4 regions of the Erwinia sp. INIA01 genome follow, and region 4 is predicted to be linked to each of the others. Evidence: predicted binding sites of a transcription regulator. Region 4 holds the regulator's gene; each other region holds the start of a gene.
What was found. The regulator CRP, encoded in region 4, controls carbon source genes, mostly activating them, when cyclic AMP is high. The targets are predictions, from matches to a motif close to ATGTGANNNNNNTCACAT.

Region 1: pth (aminoacyl-tRNA hydrolase) is a predicted target of CRP. The motif match lies at 5,887-5,904, and genes of this name have one in related genera.
Region 2: idnD (L-idonate 5-dehydrogenase) is a predicted target of CRP. The motif match lies at 6,102-6,119, and genes of this name have one in related genera.
Region 3: aaeR (HTH-type transcriptional activator AaeR) is a predicted target of CRP. The motif match lies at 4,896-4,913, and genes of this name have one in related genera.

Annotation. Positions count from the first base shown of each region.
Region 1 is NZ_JAPDNC010000005.1:65,068-72,780, reverse strand. Features, by position in the region: gene OMR58_RS10505 (FUSC family protein) at 1-1,102, opposite strand, end outside; gene OMR58_RS10500 (AraC family transcriptional regulator) at 1,180-1,974, shown strand; gene ychF (redox-regulated ATPase YchF) at 2,142-3,233, opposite strand; gene OMR58_RS10490 (SulP family inorganic anion transporter) at 3,599-5,080, shown strand; gene pth (aminoacyl-tRNA hydrolase) at 5,123-5,710, opposite strand; gene ychH (stress-induced protein YchH) at 5,982-6,257, shown strand; gene OMR58_RS10475 (GGDEF domain-containing protein) at 6,398-7,567, opposite strand; gene OMR58_RS10470 (MFS transporter) at 7,679-7,713, opposite strand, start outside.
Region 2 is NZ_JAPDNC010000002.1:384,115-391,827, forward strand. Features, by position in the region: gene OMR58_RS03665 (gluconate:H+ symporter) at 1-430, opposite strand, end outside; gene OMR58_RS03670 (M48 metallopeptidase family protein) at 619-1,110, opposite strand; gene rlmG (23S rRNA (guanine(1835)-N(2))-methyltransferase RlmG) at 1,240-2,367, shown strand; gene OMR58_RS03680 (polyphenol oxidase family protein) at 2,456-3,172, opposite strand; gene OMR58_RS03685 (YagU family protein) at 3,400-3,930, shown strand; gene OMR58_RS03690 (NADPH-dependent 2,4-dienoyl-CoA reductase) at 3,933-5,942, opposite strand; gene idnD (L-idonate 5-dehydrogenase) at 6,180-7,211, shown strand; gene idnO (gluconate 5-dehydrogenase) at 7,221-7,713, shown strand, end outside.
Region 3 is NZ_JAPDNC010000013.1:20,532-28,244, reverse strand. Features, by position in the region: gene yhcN (peroxide/acid stress response protein YhcN) at 1-96, shown strand, start outside; gene yhcN (peroxide/acid stress response protein YhcN) at 209-478, shown strand; gene yhcN (peroxide/acid stress response protein YhcN) at 576-839, shown strand; gene OMR58_RS20835 (barstar family protein) at 920-1,189, opposite strand; gene aaeB (p-hydroxybenzoic acid efflux pump subunit AaeB) at 1,548-3,506, opposite strand; gene aaeA (p-hydroxybenzoic acid efflux pump subunit AaeA) at 3,520-4,452, opposite strand; gene aaeX (p-hydroxybenzoic acid efflux pump operon protein AaeX) at 4,460-4,663, opposite strand; gene aaeR (HTH-type transcriptional activator AaeR) at 4,931-5,848, shown strand; gene tldD (metalloprotease TldD) at 5,930-7,375, opposite strand; gene yhdP (AsmA2 domain-containing protein YhdP) at 7,478-7,713, opposite strand, start outside.
Region 4 is NZ_JAPDNC010000003.1:537,643-545,355, reverse strand. Features, by position in the region: gene OMR58_RS07945 (LysE family translocator) at 262-864, opposite strand; gene OMR58_RS07940 (hydrolase) at 924-1,940, shown strand; gene OMR58_RS07935 (YheU family protein) at 1,940-2,158, shown strand; gene OMR58_RS07930 (phosphoribulokinase) at 2,256-3,125, shown strand; gene OMR58_RS07925 (amidohydrolase) at 3,134-4,321, opposite strand; gene crp (cAMP-activated global transcriptional regulator CRP) at 4,868-5,500, shown strand; gene OMR58_RS07915 (YccS/YhfK family putative transporter) at 5,560-7,638, shown strand; gene argD (bifunctional acetylornithine/succinyldiaminopimelate transaminase) at 7,635-7,713, opposite strand, start outside.

The DNA.
Region 1 (7,713 bases), on a different contig from region 4:
CGCTACCTTCCTCCAGCGTGAGGGTGGGTTTTGCGTGACGGATGGCATCCGAAAGGCGCTCACACTGTTGTATAAGGGCGATCAACTCAGCGATATAGCCAACGAAATTCGCCCGCAGCGCGTCCTCAAACGTCAGTGCCTGTGCTGCGTGCGACGCCATCAACTGCGCGCTGCGTTTTTGTAGCGCATCCGCCGCGCTTTTGTGTTTCCCGGTATCGTCGCTGGTAAGCCAGGCCTGAATATCACCCAGCAGCGTCTGTATATCGGCTGGCATATTCGCGATTGTCCGTAAGCGATCGTGTAATTCACTGTTCACAATCACTAACCGTGCCAGCCGGTCATGAAGTGCTTTCCTTGCCTGACGGACGGGAGCCGAAAGGGAAAAATCATACGGGATGTGGTGGCTGATGCCCTGTAGAAACTGCAGGGCCAGTGCGAGGTGCAGCGGTTCTGACACCGCATCGGACCTGCCTGCCAGGGTGTCGGCAATCCGCCGTCGCGCGGTGTGCATCACTTGCGCTAATTTGTTGTTAAACAACCCGGATATGCGGGTGGGCAAAATGTATCGGTGAATCAGTGCCGCGCAAAGGATGCCGATCGTTATCTCCTGTACGCGGACGATAGCGATAGTAAACACCGAGCCAGGATCGGAGACGGCGGGAAAACCAATCAGACTTGCGGTGTAACCGGCCAACACAAAGGCATAGGCGCGGGGTGTGCGTTCAAGCAGCGATAACCAGAGGCAAAAGGTTATCCAGCCGGTCAGCATCACGCTGCACAGGATGGGCATATTCACAAATGTCGGCACGATCAACACCGTTGCCGCCGCGCCTGCCACGGTGCCCGCCAGGCGATAAAGGCTCCTGCTCAGTGACGCACCGACTGACGTTTGCGAAACGACATAGACGGTGATGATGGCCCAGGAGGGGCGATCAAGACCGATCGACAGGGCGATATAATACGCGAGCATCGCGGCCGCAAAACTCCTGACGGAATAGAGCAGGGCATGGGCATCGCCAAGCAGCGTGGGAGAGGTGATGCGCCACGGCCAGCGACTTATCGCGTGCAGAGAATGTCTGTAATGAAGGTTTATTTTGCTCATGCCCGGGATTATTCACGGTTTGCACATGTCCTTAAATACTCTATTCTGTCAAAAAATACCTAAATGTTGCCAACGCTATGCCATCCAGACTTGCCCATACTCTGTTCGATCCCGACAGCACGCCCGTCCCGGCCGTCGCACGCCAAATCGACTTCGTGGACTACGCAGCAGAAGTGCCGGTTCACACGCACCGTAAAGGGCAGTTGATCATCGCCCTGTATGGCGCGGTGATTTGCCGTGCCGAAAATGATATCTGGATAGTGCCGCCGGATTGCGCAATGTGGATTCCAGGAGGCATCCCGCATAGTGCCAAAGCTACCTGGAATGCCCATCTCAACTACTTATTTATTGAACCTGGCGCTGCCGATCTGCCGGAGAAATGCTGCACGCTGGCGATTTCACCGCTGATTAAAGAGTTAGTTGAGCGTTTAACGAATGAGGACGTTGATTACGCGGCGGAGAGTCATGCTGGCAGACTGACCAGAGTGACGCTCGACGAACTCGTAACCATGCCACAGCAGAAATTAAGCCTGCCGGTTTCGACGCACCCTAAAATTCGCGCCATGGCCGATGCGCTGGTCAGCCAGCCGGAAGACCGGAGCACGTTTAAAGTCTGGGCAAAGCGGCTGGCAATCAGCGAGCGTTCATTAGCCCGTTTGATGCTGCGTGAAACCGGCCTGACCTTCGGGCGGTGGCGCCAGCAGCTGCATCTGATCATTGCGCTCCGGGAGCTGGCAAGCGGCGTATCGGTACAAAACGTGGCGGCTAATCTGGGCTATGAGTCGGTTAACGCGTTTATCACCATGTTCAGAAAAACGATGGGCAGCACGCCGGCGCAGTATTTTGCGGTTCAAAGAGCGGCGAATGCTTGAGTTAGCGGGATGTTTGCTGCGGTGTCAGGTTTTTGACAGGCGTTGCGTCACGCAGAAACTCGGTAATTTAATGGCATCAATAAAAAATCCACGCCGTTGCGTGGATTTTATAGGGTTTGTCAGTCTTCATGCGATGCTTCGAGAGCGCATGAGACAACAGAATCCGGTTACACGTTAAACAGGAAGTTCATCACATCGCCATCTTTCACGATGTAGTCTTTACCTTCTGAACGCATCTTACCGGCTTCTTTCGCACCCTGTTCACCCTTGCAGGCGATGTAGTCGTCAAAACCGATGGTCTGCGCGCGGATAAAGCCTTTTTCGAAGTCGGTGTGGATTTTACCGGCGGCCTGTGGCGCGGTCGCACCAACAGGGATAGTCCAGGCACGCACTTCCTTCACGCCAGCGGTGAAGTAGGTTTGCAGGTTCAGCAGGGCATAACCAGCGCGGATCACGCGGTTCAGGCCCGGCTCTTCAATACCCAGCTCGGCCATAAACTCTTCGCGGTCGCCGTCTTCCAGCTCGGCAATATCAGACTCAACGGCAGCGCACACTGGAACCACAACGGAACCTTCAGCGGCGGCGATTTCGCGCACTTTATCCAGGTACGGGTTGTTCTCGAAGCCGTCTTCGTTGACGTTCGCGATGTACATGGTTGGCTTCAGAGTCAGGAAGCTCAGGTAGCGGATGGCCGCTTTGTCTTCTTCGCTCAGGTCCAGCGCGCGCAGCATGCCAGCTTTTTCCAGCTGCGGCAGGCATTTTTCCAGCGCGGCCTGTTCGGCTTTCGCGTCTTTATCGCCGCCTTTGGCTTTCTTCTGCACGCGCTGCAGGGCACGTTCGCAGGTATCAAGGTCGGAAAGCGCCAGCTCGGTGTTGATGGTTTCGATATCGTCCGCCGGATCGACCTTGTTATTCACGTGAATAATGTTGTCGTTCTCAAAGCAGCGCACCACGTGGCCAATCGCTTCGGTTTCACGGATGTTGGTCAGGAACTGGTTGCCCAGGCCTTCACCTTTAGATGCGCCTTTAACCAGGCCCGCGATATCCACGAATTCCATGGTGGTTGGCAGAATGCGCTGCGGCTTAACGATTTCGGCCAGCTGATCCAGACGTGAGTCAGGCATTGGCACTACGCCGGTATTCGGCTCAATGGTGCAGAACGGGAAGTTAGCTGCTTCGATGCCCGCTTTGGTTAACGCATTGAACAGGGTGGATTTCCCGACGTTTGGCAGGCCCACAATACCGCATTTGAATCCCATGTTTGAATCACCTTAATAGCTTGATAATCAAGGTATTGTTAAATACCTCAATGTTGTCACAGACAGTGTCTTAAAAGTTTCCGCGCATTATACACGTAAAACCGGCTGCGATGGCGTTGATTTGTCGCGCCCCGGGCAGGTTTAACTTGAGATCGCCTTCACAATTTCCCATACTGACATATCTTTACCCTTATCGGAGAACCGCGCAGATGCATTGCTTCCTGCTTACGCCACCCTGAGAATGCTCCCTTCTGCGCAACGGATCCGTTGCCTTCACTCGTCGCATGAACGAGTCCGCTGTACCCGCTGATAGCCTGAATCGCGCGGTGCAGAACTTCTGTCTGTAAAAAATAACTGGAAATAACATGTTTAACCTGAGCAATTTCAGGGCGAGAGACGTCAAAAATGACGTGCTGGCCGGTGCTGTCGTCTCGGTGGCGCTGATCCCGGAAGCGACTGCCTTTTCCCTGCTGGCCGGGCTGTCGCCGACTATCGGCCTGCATACCGCCTTTATCCTCGGCATTATCACCGCCTTCTTCGGTGGCAAGCCGGGAATGATCTCCGGTGCGGCCGGGTCGATCGTGGTGGTACTGATTAGCCTGATTACCCAGCACGGCTACGAGTATGTGCTGGTGGCCAGCATCCTCGCCGGGCTGATTCAGTTGGCGATTGGCGTGCTCAAGCTGGGCAAGTTTATCCGTCTGGTGCCGCAGCCGGCGATTTATGGCTTTGTTAACGGTCTGGCGATTGTCATTATGCTGGCGCAGTTCCCGATGATTAAAGGGCAGGGGCCGATGATGTACGCGCTGGTCGCGCTGGCGATGCTGATTGTCTGGCTGTTCCCGAAAGTGACCAAAATTATTCCCGGTTCGCTGGCGGCGCTGCTCGTGATTAGCGCGATCGCCATTGGCTTTGGGCTGGATACCAAACGCGTTGGCGATCTGGCGGATATCTCCGGCACGCTGCCGATGTTCCACCTGCCGCAGGTGCCGGTGAGCTGGGAAACGCTGAAAATCGTGCTGCCGTATTCGGTGGTGATTGCGCTGGTCGGACTGATCGAGTCGCTGCTGACGCTGGCGGTGCTGGATGAAATGGGCAGCAAAAAAGGCGCGGGTAATCAGGAGTGCGTGGCACAGGGCATCGGCAATACGCTGTGCGGCTTCTTCGGCAGTTTTGCGGGCTGCGCGATGATCGGCCAGTCGATTATTAACTTCACCTCCGGCGGCCGCGGGCGCATCTCAAACCTGGTCGGTGCCGTACTGCTGATTCTGTTTGTTGTCAGCCTGTCGCAGTACATCGCGCTGCTGCCGGTGGCGGCACTGGCCGGGATTATGTTTGTGGTGTGCATCAATACCTTTGAGTGGAGTTCAATCAAGCGCCTGAAGCGGATGCCGAAAGCGGATGCGGTGATAATGATTGCCGTGACGCTGGTGACGATCTTTACCGATCTGGCGATGGCGGTGATTTGCGGGGTGATTATCTCCGCGCTGGTCTTTGCCTGGCAGCATGCGCGCATCACTATCGTCGCGCAGGAGAGTGAAGAAGGGCAGAAAACCTATCGTCTGGAGGGGCCGCTGTTCTTTGGTTCGACAACCAGTTTCCAGGAGCTGTTCGATCCGCAGCAGGACCCGGATCGGGTGGTGATTGATTTTGCGCGTACCCGGGTGATGGATTCCAGCGGCGTGGAGGCGATTGATAAGCTGACCGCGCGCTATCTGGAAGCAGGAAAAACCCTTCGCCTGCGCCATCTCAGCGAGGACTGCATCAGCCTGCTGAAAAAGGCGGGGCCATACTGTACGCATGAACTGGACGACCCCGATTATAAGGTCGCCAGCAACGACGCCTGACGTAGAGCGTCGCAAGCAGGCCCGAATCCGGGCCTGCTGCTATCAACCCGCTTTATAGCTGTGCAGGCGGTTCATTGCCTTCAGCTTATCTTCCTTCAGCCACACTTCGGTGCAGCGCGCCGCTTCGTCAATGGCGTTATCAATCAGCGGCTGTTCAGAGGCCATCGGTTTACCCAGCACGAATCCCACCACTTTATTACGATCGCCAGGATGGCCGATGCCGATGCGCAGGCGGTGGAAGTTCAGGTTATTACCCAGCTTGCTGATGATATCTTTCAGGCCGTTGTGCCCGCCGTGGCCGCCGCCCTGTTTGAATTTTGCCACGCCCGGCGGCAGGTCCAGCTCGTCGTGCGCGACCAGAATCTCTTCCGGCGCGATGCGATAAAACGTCGCCATCGCCGCCACGGCTTTACCGCTGAGGTTCATAAAGGTGGTCGGCACCAGCAGGCGCACATCTTCACCGCCGATATTCAATCGCGCGGTGTAGCCATAAAATTTACTTTCTTCCTTTAGCGACTGATTGTGACGTTCAGCCAGCAAATCAACATACCAGGCGCCGGCATTATGGCGCGTAGCGGCGTATTCAGCGCCGGGATTGGCAAGGCCAACAATCAGTTTGATGCTGCTCACGGTGTATTTTCCTGAAGCGTACGAATTAAGGCAGGTAGTTTACTGAAGCGGAAGGGATAACTCAAAGGCCACCGGACGCTCTCTGCGAATGGCAGATAGTTAGTCAGCGTGATAATACATTTTCTATACAAATTCAGTCGATTAGATGTAAAGAACTGTCAAAGATTTAGCAATAAATGTGATCACGCCCGCAACGAGAGCCCAGACGATTTCCTACACTATGGACATCTGGCAATGGAATTTGCCCTGTTAAACCGTCTGGAGGTGCGTAATGAAACGTAAACATACACATGTAATGGGCAACGCCCTGATGGTGCTGGGTTTAGTGGTGATGATTTTCGGGGTAGGTTACTCGGTTCTTAATCAGATGCCGCAGCTGCAGTTACCGCAGTTTATGGTGCATGGGGCGATTTTCAGTATCTTCATCGGTGCGCTGCTGTGGTTGGTTGGTGCCCGCGTTAGCGGACGGGAAAAAATTGCCGACCGCTACTACTGGGTGCGTCACTGCGGCGATAAACGCTGCCGTCAGGGTAATCGCCAGCACTAATTAAGTCCCGCAGTGGACAATAGGGTTAAATCATCTAGCTTTGCTGACCTTCATTAATGCCCGCCTTCGCGGGCATTATGTCTTGTTCAGGCGTAGTTAAAGCCATCAGCTTGAGACAGCGAAGCTCGTCCGTCAATTGTTTAACCGGCTACCGGCAGGGTTTGTAACCGCTGTTCGTCCGGATGATACACCTTTATCTGATTACGTCCGGCTGCTTTGGCCTGATACAGCGCATCATCCGCCGCAGCAATCAGTGAATCCACGAGCAGGGGTCCATAAGAGCTGCTGGCAACGCCAATGCTGACGCTGTAGTGCACCTGCTGCGGTCTCGAAGCTTCTATTATCTGACGAATCCGCTCTGCCGTTTCCATACCCACTTTTTCATCGCATAAAACAATGGCAGCAAATTCCTCGCCCCCAAGCCGGGCAAAAAAGCTGTCCGCGGGTAGCTCAGTGACCACTTTGTGGCAAAAATCGATCAGCACCTGATCGCCATGATAGTGACCATAGCGGTCGTTGATGCTTTTAAAGTGGTCGAGATCGAACAACATCACGGTGATCTCGCGGGCGGCGCTGGCAGGGTTTGCCAGCTGGTCGGCTTTTTCAAACAGCGCACGGCGATTCCAGACGCCGGTCAGCGGATCGAGCAGCGAAGCCTGTTTGTACTTGATCAGTGTGCGTTCGTTAACCATCGCCATCAGGGTAAAACTCATGCCGATCACAATCAGTATTGATTCCAGGATGACATAAACCGAGAAGGTCGAACCGCCAATCGCCCCGTAGAGCGGGCTGGGTATGCCGCCGTCCAGTAGCGCCCGCAAAACGCTAAACAGAAGATGTATCCACAGCAGAAGTCGGGCGGGCCAGAAGGTCACCGGTAGCATGGCACGCGCGCGGTGCAGTTCGCGGATCATCGCTGCGGTGTAGATAATACACATCAGGCAGGAAACCAGAATCCGGTTGTGCATTGAGTTCCAGAACCACGGGAACAGGCACAGCACGCCCCAGAGCACCATGCCCAGCGTCCAGTCGTAGCCGCACCGCGCGCCTCGAAAGGCGCGAAAGGCGCTGAGTAACAGACCATAGGCCAGCAGCACGCAGATATTGCCCACCGCCACTGACCAGAACAGCAGGCCTTCGCTACGAAGGCTGCTTAACCAGACGGCAATAACACTGACAATCAGCGAGATACAGTTAAATCCCAACACTTTATCGTACTGTGCGCCGCTCCAGGCAAAGGCGGTGATGACGATAAGAAACAGCAGTACGTACAGCTCGCAGATAAACAGGGTTGCGACGTCTAGCGCCATATAAGAATATTCCGATTAAGTCAATTCGAGCAAAGTAGCATTAATAAATGGTCCTCAAAAGGGGGGGTTATGCCAAATTGCTAAAAAAAACTGTCCGGCATCACTATCCGCTTAATTAATCTGCTTACCCCGGGGAACCAGGCACA
Region 2 (7,713 bases), on a different contig from region 4:
CCATCGGAATGCCAAGATACAGAAACGGCAGCTTCAGCTCGCGGGCGATGGCGTAAATAATTGGCAGCAGCAGGATCAGACCCACTTCGAAGAACAGCGCGATACCCACGGTAAACGAGGCAATCACCACGGCCACCTGAGTGTTCTTTTTGCCAAAGACGGCGATCAGCGTGGCGGCAATGCGGTAGCCGCCTCCGGCATCGGCCACCAGGCGGCCCAGCATGGCACCAAAACCAAACACCAGCGCCAGGTGGCCCAGCTGTGCGCCAATCCCTTTCTCAATCGTTAGCGCAATTTGCGTCGGGTCCATTCCCAGAAACAGCGCCACCAGAAACGAAACGATGACCAGCGATACAAAGGTATTCCATTTTAACGCCATGATTAGTATCAGTAATATTGCGATTCCTATCGCGACAATGAATACAGGCATAGCCAGCTCCAGAGATCATGTTATCGGTAAAGTCGTCAATGCAACTTATAGAATTTATTTTCCGATATGGAGCTTTATGGAATGTTTATTTGATCTGCTTCGCAATATTTCGCTTAATAAATCAGTGAAAATATCACGTTAACTCACTATTTTTGGCCAGAAAATTAGCCAGTTTTTTGGCTTCAGGGCTATTTCAGGTCGCGGAAGTTCAGCCAGATGCGCATATCAAACTCCAGCTGGTGATAGTCCGGTTCCATATGGCAGCACAGCTGGTAGAACGCTTTGTTGTGATCCTTCTCTTTCAGATGCGCCAGCTCGTGCACGACGATCATTTTGAGAAACTCTTCCGGCCCGTCGCGAAACAGCGTGGCGATGCGGATCTCGTTATTACTTTTCAGCTTGCCGCCCTGCACGCGGGAAACAAAGGTGTTTGTGCCCAGCGTGCCCTTCACGGGATTCTGCTTATTATCAAACATCACTTTCGACAGCGCCGGGGCGTTTTTCAGATAGCGCTGCTTCAGCCCGCCAACGTACTGATAAAGCGATTTATCGTCCTGAATACTGTGCTGGCCGGGATACTTCTTCTCTACCCATGTTGCCAGCTGGCCGCGATCGGACAGCTGCTGCACGCGGGCAATCAGTTCAGTAGGATAGCCATTGAGATAGCGTAATGTTGTCATAACTCTCTGATTAATTTTCGCTGTATTATCCGATGCGCGGAATCCATTACGGGTAATTTTAAGAAAAACGTTTACTGTTCGCTCATTTTAGGGGATAAAACGCGGAAATTTTACCACTAAGGTGTTCCCATGAGCCAACTTGAACTAAGCAACCGTATGCTGACGCTGCATCGTTTTCCCCAAATGCGCGAAGAAAGCCCGTTGCAGGCCTGGGATTCGGCCGATGAATATCTGCTGAAACACATCGGCGATGAAGTGACCGGCGGACCCACGCTGATTTTCAATGACACCTTTGGGGCACTGGCCTGCGCGGTCGCGGGCGAGGGCGTCTACAGCATCAGCGATTCCTGGCTTAACCAGCAGGCGACCCGGCAGAACCTGGCGCTTAACGAGCTGGACGAGTGTGATGTGCAGCTGCTGGACAGCCTGGCACCGCTTCCTGCGGCTCCAACGCGGGTGCTGATCAAGGTGCCGAAAACCCTGGCGCTATTAGAGCAGCAGCTGCGTGCGCTGCGTAAAGTCGTCACGCCACAGACGCAGATTATCGCCGCCGGCAAGGCGAAGGATATCCATACTTCCACGCTACAGCTGTTTGAGAAAATTCTCGGTCCAACCACCACCTCGCTGGCATGGAAAAAGGCACGGTTGATTTACACCACGTTCAGCGCTCCGAAGCTGGCGGACAGCGATGTGATCGCCACATGGCCGCTGGACGGCACCGATTACCTGATTCACAACCATGCCAACGTATTCGCCCGTGGCGGGCTGGATATCGGCGCACGCTTCTTTATGCAGCACCTGCCGGAAGATATTGACGGTGAGATCGTTGACCTCGGCTGCGGCAACGGCGTGATTGGCCTGACGGCGCTGCGGCAGAACCCGCTGGCGCAGGTTCACTTTGTCGATGAGTCCTATATGGCAGTGGCATCCAGCCGCCTGAACGTGGAGTCAAACTGCCCGGACGACTTAGCGCGCTGCGAGTTTCGCGTGAATAACGTGCTGGCGGGCTATCCGTCCGACCGTCTGCACGCGGTACTGTGCAATCCGCCGTTCCATCAGCAGAACGCGGTCACCGATCATATCGCCTGGCAGATGTTTCGCGATGCCCGCCGCTGCCTGCAGTACGGCGGCGAACTGCGCATTGTCGGCAACCGCCACCTGGATTACTACCACAAAATGAAGAAGCTGTTTGGCAACTGCACCACCGTCGCCACCAATCAGAAGTTTGTGATCCTGCGCTCGGTGAAAATGCGCTGATCGCCAGCGGTGCGGCAGCCATGCCGCACACTGCGTGCATACCACTCCGCGGCTGGGATGGATGTGCTGCGAGGCTTACCGACGCGCGTTAATTTTTTACGCGGATCCACGAAAAACGCTGCTGGTAGCCGTGCTGGCGGTGTGTGTTGCGCCGGTAGCTGGCCTGCTCTTCCGCCATGCAGTAGGTGCAGATCCCGCTTAGCTCAATTTGCCCCTCCGGAACCCCCTCCCTCAGCGCGATGCGTTTTGCCAACAGCGGCAAATCAAACCATACGCCATCGGTCGTTCCCTGCGCCTGCGGGCGGACTGCCGCCGGATTTGTCGACGGCTGCTCAGACCACGCCATTAACGGTGCCAGATGGTGCGGATCGTCCTGCTCCGCGCGAGCAATTAAGTCCTTTCCCAGCTCGTAGCAGCAGGGGCCAATCGACGGACCGATAGCGATAAACAGGTCCCCCGGCGCGCTGCCGTTCTGGCACAGCTGGCGGATGGCATTAGCCAGCACGCCACCGAGAATACCCTTCAGCCCACCGTGTACCGCCGCCGCCTGGTGTTGATTAGCGTCTATCAGCAGGATCGGCAGACAGTCCGCGGTGTAGACCGCAACGGGGCGGTTATCGCTGGCGATTAGCCCGTCGGCCTCCACGCTTTTTACCGGTAGCGCCGTTGCGCTCGGCACCACGCGGGCGCTGTGCCGCTGCTGGTTGTAAATCGTCTCTACCGGGGGCCGTTCTCCGGCGGGTAAAAAGGCGTGATCGAGCCAGTCGAAGCGGGAAAGTAGCGAGGAACGCCAGGAATACGACATCAAAATGCTCCTTAAGGGACGGGCGACAGATTTTTTATACGCCTTCGAGGCTAACGTTTTACGACATTTTGCCAAAATATTTTCGCTGGCCGTGCATGGATTGATGCTGCGGGTTTACCTTGCCGCCTGCAATAACAATCTTCCGAGTACAAAAAAGGTTATGCTGCACCACCGGAACGGTATTTCCGGGAACTTAAAGGATTTTTTTGCATGGAGAGCTTTACCGCATGACCAATAAATCGTATCGCCGTTATTCCGCCGCACTGCTGGCGGGCTTTGCAGGGGGTAATGTTGCCAGCTTCGTTAAGTGGGGCAGTGAGAACCCATTCCCGCCGCGCACGGCCGATCGGGCGATTCCGCCTGTTGAAATGCTCAACGATCTGGGCCTGAACACCGAAGCGATGATCTATCACTGGTCCGGGCACGTGGTGAACTGGGGTGTGGCGGGCGTTCACCACCTGTTTTCGGTTTTTTTCGCCATGCTCTACTGCTGGCTGGCGGAGATCTTCCCGTCGATTAAGCTATGGCAGGGCGTGGCATTTGCGCTGGTCATCACCGTGATTTTTCACGGCGTGATTTTACCGGCTGCGGGTTGGGCACCGGCCCTGTGGGATCTGCCCGCCGATGAAATCCTGTCCGAAACCTTCGGCCATATCCTCTGGATGTGGACGATTGAAATATTCCGCCGCGACCTGCGTAACTGCATAACCCGCGCCCGGGATGCCGAGGAGCGCCTTGCCACCTCCGCCGGGCGCTGAGGCTAAATCCCCAGCCCCAGTTTAGTTCCCTGCGCAATAGCCCGGCGGGCATCCAGCTCCTGGGCTATATCTGCGCCACCGATAATATGCAGCGGCTTGCCCTGGGCGAGGAGCTGCGTTTCCAGTTCCCGCCTTGGCTCCTGTCCGGCGCAGATAATAATATTATCCACCGCCAGCAGCTGCGCTTCACCATCGCGCAGAATATGCAGCCCGTCATCATCAATTCGCTGATATTCAACGCTGCCCCACATCTGCACGCCGTGCATTTGCAGGCTGGCACGATGTATCCAGCCGGTGGTTTTCGCCAGCCCTGCACCGGGCTTACCGGGTTTGCGCTGAAGCAGCCAGACCTGGCGGGCGCTGTGAGGCGCGACCGGGCGCGTCAGGCCTCCGGGCCGGGTCAGCGTGCGGTCGATGCCCCATTCTTCGCAGAAGTCGGCGATATCCTGCGGCGCGGCGGTTTCAGGCTGCACCAGATATTCTGCGGTATCAAAACCGATGCCGCCCGCGCCGATAATCGCCACCCGCAGGCCGACCGGTTTTTTATCGCGGATCACGTCCAGATAGCTGAGAACCGAAGGATGATCGATACCCGGGATGGCCGGTGTTCGTGGCTCAATGCCGGTAGCCAGTACCACTTCATCAAAGTCGGCCAGTTGAGCGGCGCTGACGTACTGATTGAGCCGCAGGGTCACGCCGTGGATATCCAGCTGGCGGCGGAAATAGCGCAGGGTTTCGCTGAACTCCGCCTTCCCCGGGATCTGCCGGGCGATATTGAACTGCCCGCCCACTTCGGGCAGCGCGTCAAACAGCGTCACCTGATGCCCGCGCGCGGCGGCATTCACCGCGAACGCCAGACCGGCTGGCCCGGCACCGACCACCGCGAGGTTTTTCCGCACGGCTGCGGGGATCAGCGGCAGAGTGGTTTCGTGGCAGGCGCGGGGATTGACCAGGCAGGAGGTGAGCTTGCCGACAAAAATCTGATCCAGACAGGCCTGATTACAGCCGATGCAGGTGTTGATCTCATCGCTGCGCCCCTGCTGCGCCTTCAGCACAAATTCGGCATCGGCCAGGAACGGCCGCGCCATCGACACCATATCGGCACAGCCGTCATCCAGCACCGCCTGCGCCACATCCGGGTGATTGATGCGATTGGTGGTGATCAGCGGGATGCGCAGATGCTGCTTCAGCGCCTGCGTCACCCAGGCGAAAGCGGCACGCGGCACGGCGGTGGCAATGGTCGGAATACGCGCCTCGTGCCAGCCAATACCGGTATTGATCAGCGTGGCACCGGCCTGTTCCACCTCTTTCGCCAGAGTGATGGTTTGCTCCAGCGTGCCGCCCTGGTCCACCAGGTCCAGCATCGACAGGCGGAAAATAATAATGAATTCGTCGCCTACCGCCGCCCGTACCGCGCGCAGAATATCCAGCGCAAAGCGGCGGCGGCGCACGTCATCGCCACCCCATTCATCGTCACGCTGATTGGTGTGGGTCACCAGAAACTGGTTAATCAGATAGCCTTCGGACGCCATGATCTCTACGCCGTCGTAACCGGCCTGCTGTGCCAGACGCGCGCAGCGGGCATAGGCGGCGATCAGCGCCAGGATCTCTTCGTGGCTGAGCGCACGTGGGGTAAAGGGATTGATGGGAGCCTGAATCGCCGAAGGGGCAACCAGGCCGGGCTGATAGCTATAGCGGCCGGTGTGCAGGATCTGCATGGCAATTTTCCCACCGGCCTGATGCACGGCGTCGGTGACCCGGCGGTGGTGTGCCAGCTGCGACTCATCGTTCAGCACCGAAGCACCGGGGCTGACCACGCCCTCCGGCGTGGGGGCGATGCCGCCGGTGACAATCAGCGCCACTCCGGCCCGCGCGCGCTCGGCGTAAAACGCCGCCAGCCGTTCGGCACCCTGCGGATGCTCTTCCAGCCCGGTATGCATGGAACCCATCAGAAAACGGTTTTTGAGCTGGGTAAAACCCAGGTCCAGCGGAGAGAACAGTGACACGCTCATCGTAAATCCCGGAAGTGGTCGGATGAGTTAACTGTAGCGATCATATGACCGCGACGAAAGTACAGTTATTGGCTTTGTGATGTATGCCACTGATTAAGGTTTCTCCGAAAGGGTAGCAGCGTCACGTTATGCGTAACATGAGTTTAGTAACATGATTTTTAGTGATCTTGTTCACAGTTTTGCATCTGTAAAATCGTTCTCATAGGCGCCTCAATGAATACGTATTAGAGGTTTCTCATGAGTACTACCACGCAGTCCTGCATGATCAACGGTAAAGAGCAGGTCGAGGTTGTCAGCCAGCAGGTGGATTACCAGGGCGAAGGCACGCTGGTGCGCATCACGCGCGGCGGCATTTGCGGTTCCGATCTGCACTACTATCAGCACGGCAAAGTCGGCAACTTTGCGGTGAAAATGCCGATGATCCTCGGTCATGAAGTGATTGGCTACGTGGTGAAAAGTGATAACCCGGCGCTGAAAGAGAATCAAAAAGTGGCGGTGAACCCGTCCAAGCCCTGCGGCCACTGCAAGTACTGCGAAGCGCAGGAAGAGAACCAGTGTACCGGCATGCGTTTCTTCGGCAGCGCGATGTACTTCCCACACGTTGACGGCGGCTTCACTCAGTACAAGGTGGTCGACAGCAGCCAGTGTATTCCTTTCGACAACCAGGCCGATGAGAAGGTGATGGTGTTTGCCGAACCGCTGGCGGTGTGCATCCACGCGGCCAATCAGGGCGGCGATCTTCAGGGCAAAAAAGTCTTTATCTCCGGCGTGGGTCCTATCGGCTGCCTGATCGCGGCGGCGGCTAAAGCCAAGGGCGCGGCGGAAGTGGTCTGTGCCGATATCAGCGAGCGCTCGCTGGCGATGGCAGTGGCGATGGGTGCAACCGACACCATTCACGCGGCCAACGGCGACTTCACCCCTTATCTGGCGGAGAAAGGCTACTTCGACGTGTCGTTTGAAGCCTCCGGTCATCCTTCTTCTCTGACCCGCTGCCTGGAAGTGACCCGTGCAAAAGGCACGCTGGTGCAGGTAGGTATGGGCGGCGACGTGCCGGGCTTCCCGATCATGATGCTGATCGCCAAAGAAATAAAACTGGTCGGTTCCTTCCGCTTTACCACCGAGTTCAATACGGCGGTGGAGTGGCTGGGCAACGGTACGGTGAACCCGCTGCCGCTGTTCAGCGGTGAATATGACTATCAGAATATCGATGCTGCACTGGTATTTGCCGGTGATAAACAAAAAGCCGCCAAAGTGCAGCTGACTTTTTAAGGACAAATCATGACAACGCTTTTCTCACTCGCTAACAAACGTGTACTGATCACCGGTTCCGGCCGCGGTATTGGTTTTCTGATGGCGAAAGGGCTGGCCGAGGCCGGTGCCGAAGTGATCATCAACGCCACCACGCAGGAAGGTGCGGATAAAGCCGCCGCTGCGCTGCAGCAGCAGGGCTTTAAGGCACACGCTGTAGCGTTTGACGTGACTCAGTCAGCGGCAGTGAATGCGGCAGTGGAAAAAATTGAGAGCGAGATCGGGCCGATCGACGTGCTGGTGAACAACGCCGGTATTCAGCGCCGTCGCCCGTTCCTGGAATTCCCGGAGCAGGACTGGAACGACGTTATCGCCGTTAACCAGACTGCGGTATTCCTGGTTTCTCAGGCGGTGGCACGCCAGATGGTGACCCGCAAGCAGGGTAAAATCATCAATATCGGCTCGATGCAGAGCGAGCTGGGCCGCGACACCATCACCCCATACGCTGCGTCAAAAGGCGCGG
Region 3 (7,713 bases), on a different contig from region 4:
GATAGCAAAGCGACGGAGAAAGGTGCCAGTGCATACCGCGTTATCGAGAGTTATCAGAACGGTAACTGGCATGCCACCGCCGAGATTTACAAATAATACCGGTTTAAAAAAGTTATTCAGTGTCAAAAAATTAGTACGGTAACCCCAAGAATAATAAATGCTTTTTAGCCCTTTCGGTTACCGAAAAACCTTATCTGGAGTCAATATCATGAAAACTACATTTACTATCGCTGCCTTAGGTCTTGCTTCTGTTCTTTCATTCGGTGCCAGCGCTGCACAACTGGTGACTAACGATCAGGTTGCTCAACAGAATCTGCAATCTGTCGGCACCATCAGCGTTAGCGGCATCGATGCGGCGCCAAGTGATATCCGCCAGCAATTGTCAGATAAAGCTGACCAGCAAGGTGCAACCTCTTATCGCGTGATCGAAGCGCATAATGATGGCAACTACCACGCGACTGCTGAACTGTACAAATAAGTCATCGCACCGGATGCCCGGCATCCGGTGGTGGTATCGACGACCTGGTCATTATGACGTAGCCCGTAGGTTGTTGATTGCAAATGGGAGATAATCTATGAAAATCAAAACAACCATCGCTGCATTGAGTCTTTTGTCAATGATCGGTTTCGGCGCTTCTGCCGCCGAACTGGTCAATAGCCAACAGGCAGAGAACTTGCAATCTGCGGGGACAATTACGCTAAGCGGTGTGGCCGGAGTACCCTCGGATATTCACCAGCAGCTGTCACAGAAAGCAGATATGCAGGGTGCCAGCGCCTATCGCGTGGTAGAAGACCGCAATCAGGACAACTGGCACGTGACCGCTGAGATTTACAAGTAATTCCTCGTCGAGGCTATCCATTAATAGCCGCCTATGACGAACTCTTTGGCCCCGTTCGCCGGGGCCCTTTTTGATAAAGACTATCTGACATTGAAGTGGAGCTGGCCCTCCAGCTCCTCTTCAGCTTCATCAAATAGCAGGATCAGCGCTCCATAGCGCCGCTTCTGCCCACTCCCCAGATTGATAAACTCAATTTCCAGCGGTAGCGGCATCTTCACCGCGATCAGCACATCCCATAAACTGTCGAGATCGGTAATACCGTGTGGCTCCAGAGCGAAGCGCTCGCTGAACTGGCGGTAAAAATGCGCGCGATCGACAATCTCGTTAAAGTCAAAAATCTCTTTTCTCATTAAGGCTGCTCCGCTGAAAAAACTGCCGGACGACGGTGTGCCGCCCGCCGGGTTACAGTCCACCAATATGCAGGCCAGGCATCGACCTTTTACTCCACAGATAAAACGTTTTAGGCCTATGGAAGGTGCCGGATGGCATTCCCAACACGCGGGTTTACATCTCTTTCCGCAGCAAAGTATCCCGGCTGTACAGGCCACTTTTCCTTAAAAAAGGAGATCTTTTTTGGCCGGTCCCGGTTCAATTACGGTTATATGAACAAGTATAGATGGCAAAACCATGCTGTTTTGTGACGGTGTGGCATCGTGATGGGAAAAAGTACGGCGAAGATGCCGGTAGTCTGCACTACCGGCGAAAGGATCAAATCTGGATCAGGGTGTTCTGGTATTTTTTCAGCATTTGGGCAAGCCGGGCAACCGGTTCAGTCACGCTGATCGGTGCCTCATACAGCGCCAGCTTTTGCTGGTAAATATCAAACTCGGACAGCAGACGGGTGAAATAGTGACGCCGCTTCGCATCACTACTCGCCGAAATAACCCGGTCAGCGGTGTGGCGCAGCTGTTTATGGAAGGCAGACAGGTCGTCATTAATCGGAATATCCGCATCGCGCAGCCGTTGATGGCCAATAATCAGCGTCAGCGCCAGGCGGAATTTATCAATATCGCCCGGGAAGATATTCAGCAGCATGAACAGCTGCTGATACAGCGCAGGCAGATGGTTTTCCCGCCGCCTGGCCGTATTGGTGGTCATCGCTGACACCGCCGCATACATAAAGCGATTCAGCAGCGTGCGACCTATACGCGCCTTAGAGCTGTCGCGAATAAGCAGAATCACCAACAGTGCCACAAAACAGCCAATGGCCTGCCCCAGCGCACCGTCAAGGAAAGTACTGACGTGGAAGGTCATCGGGTTATCCAGCGTCAAAATGTTAATTGTGCCAACCAGCGCGCCCAGCGTGCCGATCTGACGCCGCTGAATAAAGATACCGGCCACAAATGCCATCACGCCAAGAGCAATACACAGCAGCAGCATACTTTGCTGCGTCGCGGGCATGATCACCATGTAATACAGCGCACCAAGCGGAACGGCAAAAATCATCCCGTAGAGGAAATCCTTGGCCATCATCAACGGGTTTGGCATACGCATAGCCAGAGCGGTAATGACCGCCAGCATAATCATCGCCCCGCTGCCGGAGGCCCAGCCGGTCCACAGCCAGAATATAGAACCCACGGCCGTGGCAACGAAAGTACGAACACCGTTGATAATAGCGTGCCGGGATTCTGCCGAACGCATTCTGACGACCGGCTCGGCATTCAGCACCTCTTCTTCGATACGGCTGATGCTGCTGTTGGTGTGGATACCCTTCAGCAACAGCAAATAGCGGCTGGCCGCAGCGACCCAGCTGCGAATCGTTGCCGGTGTATTTTTGCTGCCGCTGACGGTGATAATCCGGCGCATGATTTTCATCCGCTTATGGATGTCTGCCGTGCTTTCAACCGGCTTTTCAAACAGCAGCAGAAACTGTGGCGGCACATATTCCGGGCGGGAGTTCTGGATCAGGAACGTTTCACAGGCCTGGGTAATCAGCGTCAGTGAAAGCGTGTTCAGCACCGCCATTCGGCGCTCCACCTTCGGCCAGCCGCCCGATTCCATCATCAACAGCGAACGCATTCCCTTCAGAGCGGTGGTTCGACGAACCAGTCCAGCCCAGGTTTTATCCACTTCATCCTTGTCGGCATGGGCAACGCAAAGCTGCATCAGCCGATACTGCTCCAGCAGAAGTGCATCGGCCTCGCGGTCGATATCCTGCTTGATGGATCGTGGCGAAAACAGCATATCGGCGAGAATGGCGCAAACAATACCAATAATGATTTCGCTACAGCGCTCTACGGCGAACTGCGGCGCAAGCAGCAGCGAACCGCTGGAATCAACGCTGACCACGATAATCAACGCGGTATAACCGGCCAGGCCTAAGGCATAGGAGTTCTCAAGCTTGATCAGCGATGACAGCCACACGCACACGCCGGCCCACAGGCAGCACAGCAGCAGCATCAGCAGCGGCGCGCGGATGGTGGCAATCATGATGGTCAGTGCCGCGATACAGCCGATAAAGGTCCCGACAATACGCAGCATACCGCGGTAGCGCAACGCCCCGGAGAAGGGATCGCCCCCGGCGGCAAAGGCCGTACCGCCGGCAACAATCGCGGCGGTCATCACCGACCAGCGCGGAGTTTCAAGATTGAATTCAAAGCCCACAAACAGCGCCAGAATGATGGCAAAAGTCAGCTTGATGGGAAATCGCAGACGATACCACTGCATCATTTACTCCACCTTAGCCAAACTCGCGCAGGCGATGCATCAGTTTCATCAGCGGGGAGATGTCTTTTTCCTGGCGATCCTGCGCACCGGTGACCACAACGGTCGCCGTGGTGCCTGACGGGAACAGGTTACCCGGCTGCTTGTCCAGGCGAATACGCACAGGCACACGTTGTGCCAGACGTACCCACTCCAGATTCGAATCGACGGTCGCCATGCCTTTGCTGTCAACGGTACTGCTGCTGTTCGTCACCCCGGCGGCCATGCTGTCAACGGTGCCAAGAATGACCTGGTTGCTGCCAAGCGGCGTGATCTCAACACGATAGCCAGGACGAATACCATCCAGCTTAGTCTCTTCCATAAAGGCCAGTACATAGAACGAATTCTGTTTGACCAGCGCCACCGACGTGGAACCCCGGGTAATAAACTCACCGGCATAGACGTTCAGGTTGGTGATCCACCCGGCCGAGGGTGCCTTCACTACGGTACGTTCCAGATCCAGTTTCGCCAGATCGCGCGTGGCGATGGATTTCGCCAGCTGATGCTCCGTGGTCTGGTAATCATTGTTGGCTTGATCGATAGCCTCACGCGACATGGCGGAAACGCCCAGCCGGTTGCGACGAGACGCTTCGCGACGCTTCTCATCCAGAATGGCCTGGTAGTAGGCAACGTCGGCATTAGCCTCGTCCAGCGCTTTTTGATAGCGCGGCTGGTCAATCACGAACAGCACCTGGCCTTTCTCAACCAGCTGGTTATCACGCACACGCACATCGGTTATCAGGCCACTCACATCGGGTGCAATCGCGACCACATCGGCGGTAAACTTTGCATCGCGGGTCCACGGGGATTCGGTGTAAAACACCCAAACGCGGAAAATCAGAACCACCGCGATCGCCACCAAAATCAGGGTGATGGCGAAACGGGAAATTTTTCTTATTAGTGCTTTCACGATGACCTCAGACGAACAAGCGGGATACAAGGTAGAACAGACAGCAGTAAAGCGCGGTGTTAAACAGCGCTGGATGCCAGACCCTGTCATAGAGTCCGGTCGGCATAAGCAGGCGACGAACCAGCCAGAACAGCATCAATGACACGACGATTTCAAAGAAAATGGGCGGAAAAGAAAGCCCGAAAACCACGATAACAGGAAGCACACTCATCTCTTATCCTTGTAAAAACAGTGCCGGAATACGAAGACGCAATAACGATCTCCCACCTGTTTCAGGGCAGTTTAAAGTTCAGGCTGATGATGGCCACGAAGTCGGGCCCGGATCACAACCGATACTCACAGAATAGTAGCTTATAAAGTGAGCTTTAAAATAGGGAGTAGGACTTCAGAACGGTAGTCCGGCACTGCTATAGTAACGCGCTTGACTATAAGTTATCTACCAAATGTGATCTAAATCACTTTTAAGCCAGGGTTAATAATGGAAAGACTGAAAGGCATGTCCGTTTTCGCCAAAGTGGTGGAACTGGGCTCGTTCACCGCCGCAGCACAGCAGCTACAGCTCAGCGTTTCTGCGGTCAGCCAGATTGTCGCCCGGCTGGAAGATGAGCTGCAGGTTAAATTGCTTAATCGTAGTACGCGCAGTATCGGGCTGACCGAAGCAGGGAAGATCTATTTTCAGGGCTGTCGGAGAATGCTGTCTGAAGTTCAGCAGGTTCATGAACAGCTGTGGGCATTTAATAATACGCCCATCGGTACGCTGCGCATCGGCAGCTCTTCCACCATGTCGCAAAACCTGCTGGCCCCGATGACGGTGGAGATGCTGAAAGAATATCCCGGCCTGACAATTAATCTGGTCACCGGTATTCCGGCCCCTGACCTGATCGCCGATGGTCTGGATCTGGTCCTGCGTGTGGGTGCTCTTCAGGATTCCGGTCTGTTTTCCAAACGCCTGGGATCGATGCCGATGGTGGTCTGTGCAGCAAAAAGCTATCTGGCACAGCACGGTACGCCGGAAAATCCAGAGGATATCAGTAACTTTTCATGGCTTGAATACAGCGTGCGCACTGACAATGATTTTGAACTGACTTCACCGGAAGGTAAATCTGTTCGCTTATCGCCGCAGGGGCGTTTTGCCACCAATGATGCTCAGACGTTAATTCGCTGGCTGAAAGCCGGGACCGGTATCGCCTACGTGCCGCTGATGTGGGTGATTGAAGAGATTAACGCCGGTGAGGTTGAGATCCTGTTTACCCACTATCATTCGATGCCGCGCCCGGTCTATGCGCTCTATACGCAAAAAGACAAGCTGCCGCTCAAAGTTCAGGTATGTATTAACTACCTTATCAGTTACTTCGATAAGGTCGATGAAATCTACCGGGAATTCCGAAAGGTGTAGCGGGGAAATAAAAAATCGGGCGGCCGCCTGTGCGATCGCCCGATTTAAATAACTGAACGTTGCGAGAAAACCAGCGTTGAATTACGCCGTGCCGCCTACCGTGATTTTATCCAGCTTCAGCGTTGGCTGGCCGACGCCGACCGGCAGACTTTGCCCTTCTTTACCGCAGACGCCAACGCCTTTATCCAGCGCCAGATCGTTACCGACCATCGAAATCTGCTGCATCGCCTCAATGCCGGAACCGATCAGGGTTGCCCCCTTCACCGGTTTAGTCACTTTGCCGTTCTCAATCAGATAGGCTTCTGAGGTTGAGAACACAAACTTACCGGAGGTGATATCCACCTGACCACCGCCGAAGTTCGGCGCGTACAGGCCATATTCAACGCTGGCAATAATGTCTGACGGCGTCGATTTACCGGCCAGCATATAGGTGTTGGTCATCCGTGGCATCGGCAGGTGCGCGTAGGACTCACGGCGGCCGTTACCGGTTGGCTTAACGCCCATCAGACGCGCATTGAGCTTATCCTGCATGTAGCCTTTCAGAATACCGTTTTCAATCAGTACGTTGTACTGTCCCGGAACACCTTCATCATCAACGGCCAGCGAACCACGTAGCCCTTCAATGGTGCCGTCATCCACTACGGTACAGAGTTCAGAAGCCACCAGCTCCCCCATCTGACCGCTGAATACCGAAGTACCACGACGGTTGAAGTCGCCTTCCAGGCCGTGACCCACCGCTTCATGCAGCAGCACGCCCGGCCAGCCTGCGCCCAGTACCACAGGTACGGAGCCTGCCGGGGCCGCTACGGCGTTCAGATTCACCAGCGCCATACGGACCGCCTCACGCGCCCAGGCGTCGGCACGAACTTCACCGTCTTCATTCGCAAGGAAGAACTCATAACCATGACGACCACCGCCGCCGCTGGAACCACGCTCGCGCTTGCCGTTATCCTCAACCTGTACGCTGACGGACAGACGAACCAGCGGACGGACATCCGCCGCTAGCGTTCCATCCGTGGCCGCCACCAGCACCAGTTCGTAGACGCCGGTCAGGCTGGCAGAAACTTCCTGAACGCGCTTATCTGCAGCACGCGCGGCACTGTCAACACGGTGCAGCAGGGCAATTTTTTCTTCGCGGGTCAGGCTTTGCAGCGGATCGAGAGCCGGATACAGCGGGCGATGCAGCACCGCACCTAAGGTGTGCGACTGACCGTTGCCCTGTTCACGCACGATGCTTCTGGCCGCCGTTGCGCTCTGGTGCAGCGCATTCAAGGTGATCTGATCGGCATAGGCAAAACCGGTTTTCTCGCCGCTTACCGCGCGCACGCCCACACCCTGATCGATATTGTAGGAGCCATCTTTAATGATGCGGTCTTCCAGCACCCAGGATTCATGATAGCTGGACTGGAAATAGAGATCGGCGTAATCCAGCTTACGCTCGGAGAGCTGGCCGAGAATGGCAAACAGATCGTTATGACTAATATTATTGGCAGCCAGTAGCTGCTCACTCACCAAATTCAGACTCATGAATTCTCACTCAGTATGGATGAGCCAGATGCGACTGGCCCTCAATATTCATTTAGGTTCGCTATGTTTACAGCGTGAGGCAATTCCATAGCCACGTCAAATTCACTTATCGTCGTTTTCTCGCGGCTTGCGCAGTACCTCATTGATTTCAGGCTTATCAATTGGCCCGGTGATGTGATAGCGCAGTACTGAAATTTTATTCCACAGCGGCCCCAGCACCTTGCTGGCGGCAAACACGGCAGCACCCACAACCGGGTTAACGGCAAAGGCCACACCAACCCCGACCGTCGTAGAAATCTCCGGCGCGACCACTGCTTCCATATCAATCTGCCGTCTTA
Region 4 (7,713 bases):
AAAATTCTTTTTTATATCTAAGTGTACTTAGTAATTTTTACGCAAAAGTCTGCCGGAAAGTGCACATAGTGCCGCCTTGACCCATTACTGATTACGCAGGAGGCGGCATATGTCATGGCAGATGAGACATTTTCTTTCGTACTGGCTTTGCTGGAAGGCTAGCTGAGGGTCTGCCAGTGGCAGCCATGATTCTGACTGACGCGGTGGAGTACAAGGCTTGAGAAGTTAACGCCCTGGGCGTGCTGCACACGCCCAGGAATATCAGTGCCAGATGAGCAACACGCAGGCGGCGGTCAGCAGCCCCATGAACACGTTGAAAATCGTCCATGCACGGCGGCTGCGCAGAATGCGGCCAATCAGCGTGCCGAATCCCAGCCAGATCACCGCCGACGCGAAGTTCACGATTGCCAGCGCAATACTGATGGCGACGACGGAGCCGAGGTAACCCTTTCCGGCCAGACTGAAGCTGGCCACCGCACCCAGCACCATCAGCCAGGCTTTGGGGTTAATCAGTTGCAGCAGACCACCCTGCCAGAACGGCATCGGGGACGCCGGGCCGTCACCGGTCTCCAGCTTCTCATATTTCGCCGTGCCGATTTTCCATGCCAGCCACAGCAGATAAAGGCTACCGGCAATCTTCATAAACAGATGCAGGGAGGGATAGAGCAAAATTAACCCGCCGATACCAAACGCCACCATCAGCAGCATGATCTGCATACCGAGCATAATGCCAACCAGCAGGGCCAGCGATCGCCAGAAACCAAAGTTGGCACCGGAGGCGGTGAGTAACATATTATTAGGGCCAGGTGTGATGGCGGCGACCCAGAGAAAACCTAACATAGACAGAAACAGACTCAGTTCCATAGAACGGGTGCTCCCCACCCCTGAAGAAATAAACAACCCGAAGAAGCTAACAGCGAGTTATGGATACTACAAGCTCTGAACCACGGATTTTCAGTCACCTGGATGACAAATCTTTCAGGCCTCTGCGCGGAGGCCGTAACCCTCATCTGCAAACCCTGCTACCCAGGCTGGTGCGACGTCGCATTACCCTGCAACCGCACTGGCAGCGCTTAACCCTGCCGGACAGCGATTTCGTCGATCTTGCCTGGAGTGAAGACCCGGCACAGGCGCGGCATAAACCTCGCGTGGTCCTGTTCCACGGTCTGGAAGGCAGCTTTAACAGCCCCTATGCGCACGGTCTGCTGCAGGCGTGGAAAGATCGCGGCTGGCTGGGCGTGGTGATGCATTTTCGCGGCTGTAGCGGTGAGCCGAATCGCCTGAACCGCATCTATCACTCCGGAGAGACCAGTGATGCCAGCTACTTCCTGCAGTGGCTGCGCGATGAGTGGGGCCAGGTGCCGACCGCCGCTGTCGGCGTCTCCCTCGGCGGTAATATGCTGGCCTGCCTGATGGGGCAACAGGGCGATAACTGCCTGCTGGATGCAGGCGTAGTCGTTTCCGCTCCGCTGATGCTGGAACCCTGTAGCCAGCGGCTGGAGCAGGGGTTTTCCCGTATCTACCAGCGCTATCTGCTCAATCTGCTCAAGCAGAACGCCACGCGCAAGCTGATGGCCTGGCCCGGCACGCTGCCCATAGAGCTGCCACAGCTGCGAGCACTGAAAAAGCTTCGCGCCTTTGATGATGCGATTACCGCCAGAGCCCACGGCTTTGCCGACGCGACCGACTACTATCGCCGCTGTAGCGGACTACCGCTGCTGCCCGGCATCAGCAAACCGCTGTTGATCATTCATGCACTGGACGATCCCTTTATGACCGCTGAGGTGATCCCCGATCCGGCCCTGCTGCCGCACAATATTGAGTATCAGCTGACCCGCTACGGTGGACACGTTGGTTTTGTAGGCGGAACGCTACGCCAGCCGCAAATGTGGCTGGAACAGCGTATACCGCAATGGCTTTCAACCTGGCTGGAACCCTGATGATTATTCCCTGGAAAGATCTCGACTCTGAAACGCTTGATAACCTGATTGAATCCTTTGTTCTGCGCGAGGGAACCGACTACGGTGAGCAGGAACGATCGCTGGAACAAAAAGTGAAAGACGTTCGCCGCCAGCTGGCCAGCGGAGACGCGGTGCTGGTGTGGTCAGAGCTGCATGAAACCGTCAACATCATGCCTCGCGGGCAGTTTAACGGCTGAGGATAATTTTCCCGGTCGCCACGCGGCGAGGATGACTTTGCACCGATAAACATGTTAGGAATGATCCGTCCGCCTATCTCTCAGGGAGTTGTTTACCATGTCAGCCAAACACCCGGTTATCGCCGTCACCGGCTCCAGCGGTGCAGGAACGACCACCACCAGCGTTGCCTTCCGGAAAATATTCCAGCAGCTTAACCTGAGGGCAGCGGAGGTCGAGGGAGACAGCTTCCATCGCTTCACCCGCCCGGAGATGGATATGGCCATCCGTAAAGCGCGCGATCTGGGTAAACACATCAGCTACTTTGGCCCGGAAGCCAACGACTTCGGACTGCTGGAGCAAACCTTTATTGAGTATGGGCGCACGGGTAAAGGCAAATCACGCAAATACCTGCATACCTACGATGAGGCGGTGCCCTGGAATCAGGTGCCCGGGACCTTTACCCCATGGCAGCCGCTGCCTGAACCCACCGACGTGCTGTTCTATGAGGGTCTGCACGGCGGCGTACTCACCCCGCAGAATAACGTGGCGGAAAACGTCGATCTGCTGGTTGGCGTAGTGCCTATCGTCAACCTTGAGTGGATACAGAAACTGGTGCGCGATACCAGCGAGCGCGGCCATTCGCGCGAAGCGGTGATGGATTCGGTGGTGCGTTCAATGGAAGATTACATCAACTACATCACGCCACAGTTTTCCCGCACCCACCTGAACTTCCAGCGCGTTCCGACCGTAGATACCTCCAACCCCTTCGCCGCCCGTGGCATCCCGTCACTGGACGAGAGTTTTGTGGTTATTCACTTCCAGGGGCTGGAAGATATCGATTTTCCCTATCTGCTTACCATGATTCAGGGCTCATTTATCTCCCATATTAAAACCCTGGTGGTGCCGGGCGGAAAAATGGGCCTGGCGATGGAACTGATTATGGGCCCACTGGTTAAGCGACTGATCGAAGGGAAAAAAATCAGCTAATCGGATGGTCATCGCGACGATGACATAAGCTGCTGATGGATAAAACCAATGTGCAGCTGCACGCCAATTGGCAGAACATCTTCATCAAGGCGGAAGTGCGGATTATGCAAGCTCCAGCAGGTGCCTTTTTCCTCGTTGCCCGAACCGATAAACAAGAAGCATCCGGGGATAACCTGCTGGTAGGCTGAAAAATCTTCACAGCCAAACATGGGATGCGGCATTATTTTCAACGCGTCGGCGCCCAGCGTATCCACCACATTTTTTGCGGCGAAACGACAGGCATCCGGGTGGTTGAAGCCCAGCGTGTAACCCTTTGTCCATTCCAGCTTGTAGCTGGCCCCAACCGCCGCCGTCATGCCGCCGAGCATCTGTTCCATCATTTTTGGGATTTCAGTGCGCGTATTTTCACTCAGCGTGCGCAGGGTGCCTCTGAGATGTGCCACATCCGGAATAACGTTGTAGCCCCCGTCGGCCAGAAAACTGGCAATACTGAGCACGGCACCCTCGTTAGGGTCAAGCCTGCGTGAAATGATTTGCTGCAGCTCCTGAACAACCCCGGCACCTAACACCACGGGATCGCACGCCGTATGCGGCAGAGCAGCATGCGAGCCTTTCCCCTGCAGAATCAGATCGAAATTATCACTGGCCGCGCTAAAAACACCTTCGGTGAAACTGACGGTACCGGTAGGAAAAGCCGGCATCACGTGCAGACCAAAAATCATCGAAACCCCATTAAGCACACCCAGAGAAACCAGTTCCTGTGCCCCACCCGGCGGCACCTCTTCCGCATGCTGAAAAATAAATCTCACGGTTCCGGCAATCTGTTGTTGCAGCTGGCACAGTACCCAGGCCGCTCCCATCAGCATGGCCGTATGCGCATCGTGACCACAGGCATGCATGACGCCCGCATTACGCGAGGTAAAAGGCTCCTGGTTCAGCTCATGGATCGGCAGCGCATCCATATCAGCACGTAGCGCTATGCATGGGCCGGGGCGCGCCCCTTTTAGCTCCGCCAGCACGCTGTTAGGTGAGGGACGGCTAAGGGTTAATGCACCCCATTGCTGAAGCTCGCTGGCGACGTAATCCGCAGTTTTTTGCTCATGAAAAGAGAGCTCGGCATGCTCATGAATATGTCGACGCCATTGCAGTACTCGTGGGGTGATATCTTTAATCAGTGACGCGGTTTGAGATTTCATAGTTACTCCTGTAACGGTGAAAAAGCAGCCAGAGCCGACTACCGGGCAGTGAAGCCAGTCACCCCATCCGTCACTCGTGTTCACCCGGTCAATGACCGGGCCAACAGCCGCAGAAAACGCATTTCATGGGTAGGGTGAATAGGGTGATAAAAACACAAATCAGTGCAAGATCTGTGGCGAACCGTGCCAAAACGGCCCTCGTACAGCAGGCTTACAGATCCCTCTCCAGACAATAAAAACGACAGCCGCTCCTTTTCTCACTATGCTGAAGCGAGACAACATGACACAACACAAGACAGCCAGGTCAAGCTGTGCTACAAACGGTGCTGTATTATTATTCTGGCATTGCAATGCATGGTGAAAACGGGACAACAGGATGAGCCAGACTCTTAACGGTATGGCCCGTTTGATTTTCCTATGGGAAGCGCCTGACAGGGAACTCCTTCCCTGTGTACCCGAAATATTTCAAAAAGCAGTTAACATTTCTGCAACCTGAGTGATAAAAGGGTATATTTAGGCACGATTACAATAAGAGGATAACAGCGAATGGTTCTCGGCAAACCGCAAACAGACCCAACCCTCGAATGGTTCCTGTCACATTGCCATATTCACAAATATCCATCCAAAAGCACCTTGATCCATCAGGGTGAAAAGGCAGAAACCCTCTACTACATCGTCAAAGGCGCAGTAGCGGTGCTGATCAAGGATGAAGAAGGCAAAGAAATGATTCTTTCCTACCTCAATCAGGGCGACTTTATTGGCGAACTGGGCCTTTTCGAAGAGGGCCAGGAGCGAAGCGCGTGGGTGCGCGCTAAAAGTGCCTGTGAAGTAGCTGAAATCTCCTATAAAAAATTCCGCCAGTTGATTCAGGTTAACCCTGACATTCTGATGCGTCTTTCTTCGCAGATGGCACGCCGTCTGCAGGTCACTTCTGAGAAGGTGGGTAACCTCGCCTTCCTTGACGTAACCGGTCGTATTGCACAAACCCTGCTTAATCTGGCCAAACAGCCGGATGCCATGACCCACCCGGATGGCATGCAGATCAAGATCACCCGCCAGGAGATCGGCCAGATCGTTGGCTGTTCTCGTGAAACCGTGGGGCGTATTTTGAAAATGCTGGAAGATCAAAACCTGATTTCCGCGCACGGTAAAACTATCGTGGTTTACGGTACGCGCTAAGCGGTTGTGGATCTGTGGCGCGACACTCTGGTCGCGCCTTTTTTTCTGTGGTATTGGGCATGTGGCGGAGAATCATCTATCACCCTGAAGTGAACTATGCACTGCGGCAAACGCTGGTGCTGTGCTTGCCGATAGCCGTTGGCTGGCTGTTAGGCGATCTTCGACAGGGTTTACTCTTCTCATTGGTTCCCGCCTGCTGTAACAACGCCGGTCTTGATACTCCCCATAAACGTTTTTTCAAGCGCCTGATTATCGGCGGCAGCCTGTTTGCCTTCTGTAGCTTTATGATCCTGTATGCCGGGGAACAGGGCGTACCGCTGCCGATCATCATGCTGGTGATGGCACTGATGCTGGGCGTCACTGCGGAAATCAGTCCACTGCATGGCCGTCTGCTGCCCGCCTCGCTCATTGCCGCCATTTTTACCCTCAGCCTTGCCGGAAGAGTTCCCCTCTGGCAACCGCCGCTGCTCTATATTCTCGGTACCATCTGGTACGGGCTGTTTAACTGGCTGTGGTTCCGCCTGTGGAAAGAGCAGCCGATGCGTGAAACGCTTAGCCTGCTGTATCGCGAGCTGGCCGACTACTGCGAGGCGAAATATACGCTGCTGACCCGGCTGACCGACCCGCAGACGGCCCTCCCGCCGCTGCTGGCACGCCAGCAGAAAGCGGTGGATTTAATTAATACCTGCTATCAGCAGATGTATATGCTGGCCGCCAGCCAGGATAACCACTATCAGCGGCTAACGCGGGCCTTTCAGGTGGCACTGGATCTACAGGAACACATTTCCGTCAGCCTGCATCAGCCGGAAGAAGTGCAAAAGCTGGTGGAACAGAGCCACGCCGAAGCGGTGATCCGCTGGAATGCACAAACCATTGCTGCCCGGCTGCGAGTGCTGGCCGATGACATTCTCTATCATCGCTATCCTGAACGTTTCACCATGGATAAACCATTGCAGGCACTGGAGAAAATCTCCCGGCAGAATAAAGAAAATCCGGTGGGGAATTTCTGCTATTACCATTTCAGCCGCATCGCCCGTGTGCTCCGCACCCAGCGGCCGCTGTATCGACGCGATCTGATGGCGGATCGTCAGCGCCGGTTACCGCTGATCCCGGCGCTGAAGAGCTACCTGTCGTTGAAATCTCCGGGCCTGCGCAGCGCCGCACGCTATGGAGTGATGCTTGCCTTTGCCAGCTCGCTGGCGCTGTTTTTTAATCTGCCCAAGCCCTACTGGATACTGATGACGGTCATGTTCGTCAGCCTCAATGGTTACGGTGCCACTCGGGTTCGCATTCAGCACCGGGCAATGGGAACCCTGGCCGGACTGGTCATTGCCGCCGTTATGCTGCGCCTGCACGCACCGGAATCGGTGATGCTGCTGGTTATGCTGGCCCTGACGCTAATCGGTAATCTGTTTATCCGTAAATTCTATGGCTGGGCCACGATCGGCTTTACCATTACCACAGTATTCACGCTGCAACTGCTGTCGCTCAACGGTGTGCAGCTGCTGATACCGCGCCTGATGGATACGCTAATTGGCTGTCTGATTGCCTTTGGTGGGATGATCTGGCTGTGGCCGCAGTGGCAGAGCGGGCTGTTAAGGCAGAATGCCCACGATGCGCTGGAAGCCTATCAGGAAGCACTGCAGCTTTTGCTGGGACAGGAACAGGAACCGGCAAAACTGGCCTGGCAGAGGATGCGGGTCAATCAGGCCCACAACGCGCTGTTTAACTCACTGCATCAGGCGATGCAGGAACCAAACTTTAATGCCAGCTATCTGAAGGATATGCAGCTGTGGGTGACCCACAGCCAGTTTATTGTCGAACACATTAATGCCATGACGATTCTGGCGCGCGAGCACACCATGCTCACGGAATCACTGGCACAGCGCTATTTGCAGTCGTGCGAAATCGCACTGCAACGCTGCCAGCAGCGCCTGGAATATGATGGACCCAGCTCAGACAGCAACGTACTGGAAGCGCCGGAAGATTTTCATCAGGGGCCGGTGACCATCCTGGAACGGCACGTGAAGCGTATTCTCGGCCACCTCAGCACCATGCACACTATCTCGTCACTGACCTGGAGCCAGCGCCCGCATCAGGGCCGCTGGCTGTCCCGGCGTTTACGCAAGTCGCCCTAGCCTAAAACTTTTTCTACCGCTGCCGCAAAGCGCTTCATCCCTTCGGTAATATCCGCAGGATCGATAACCAGCGAT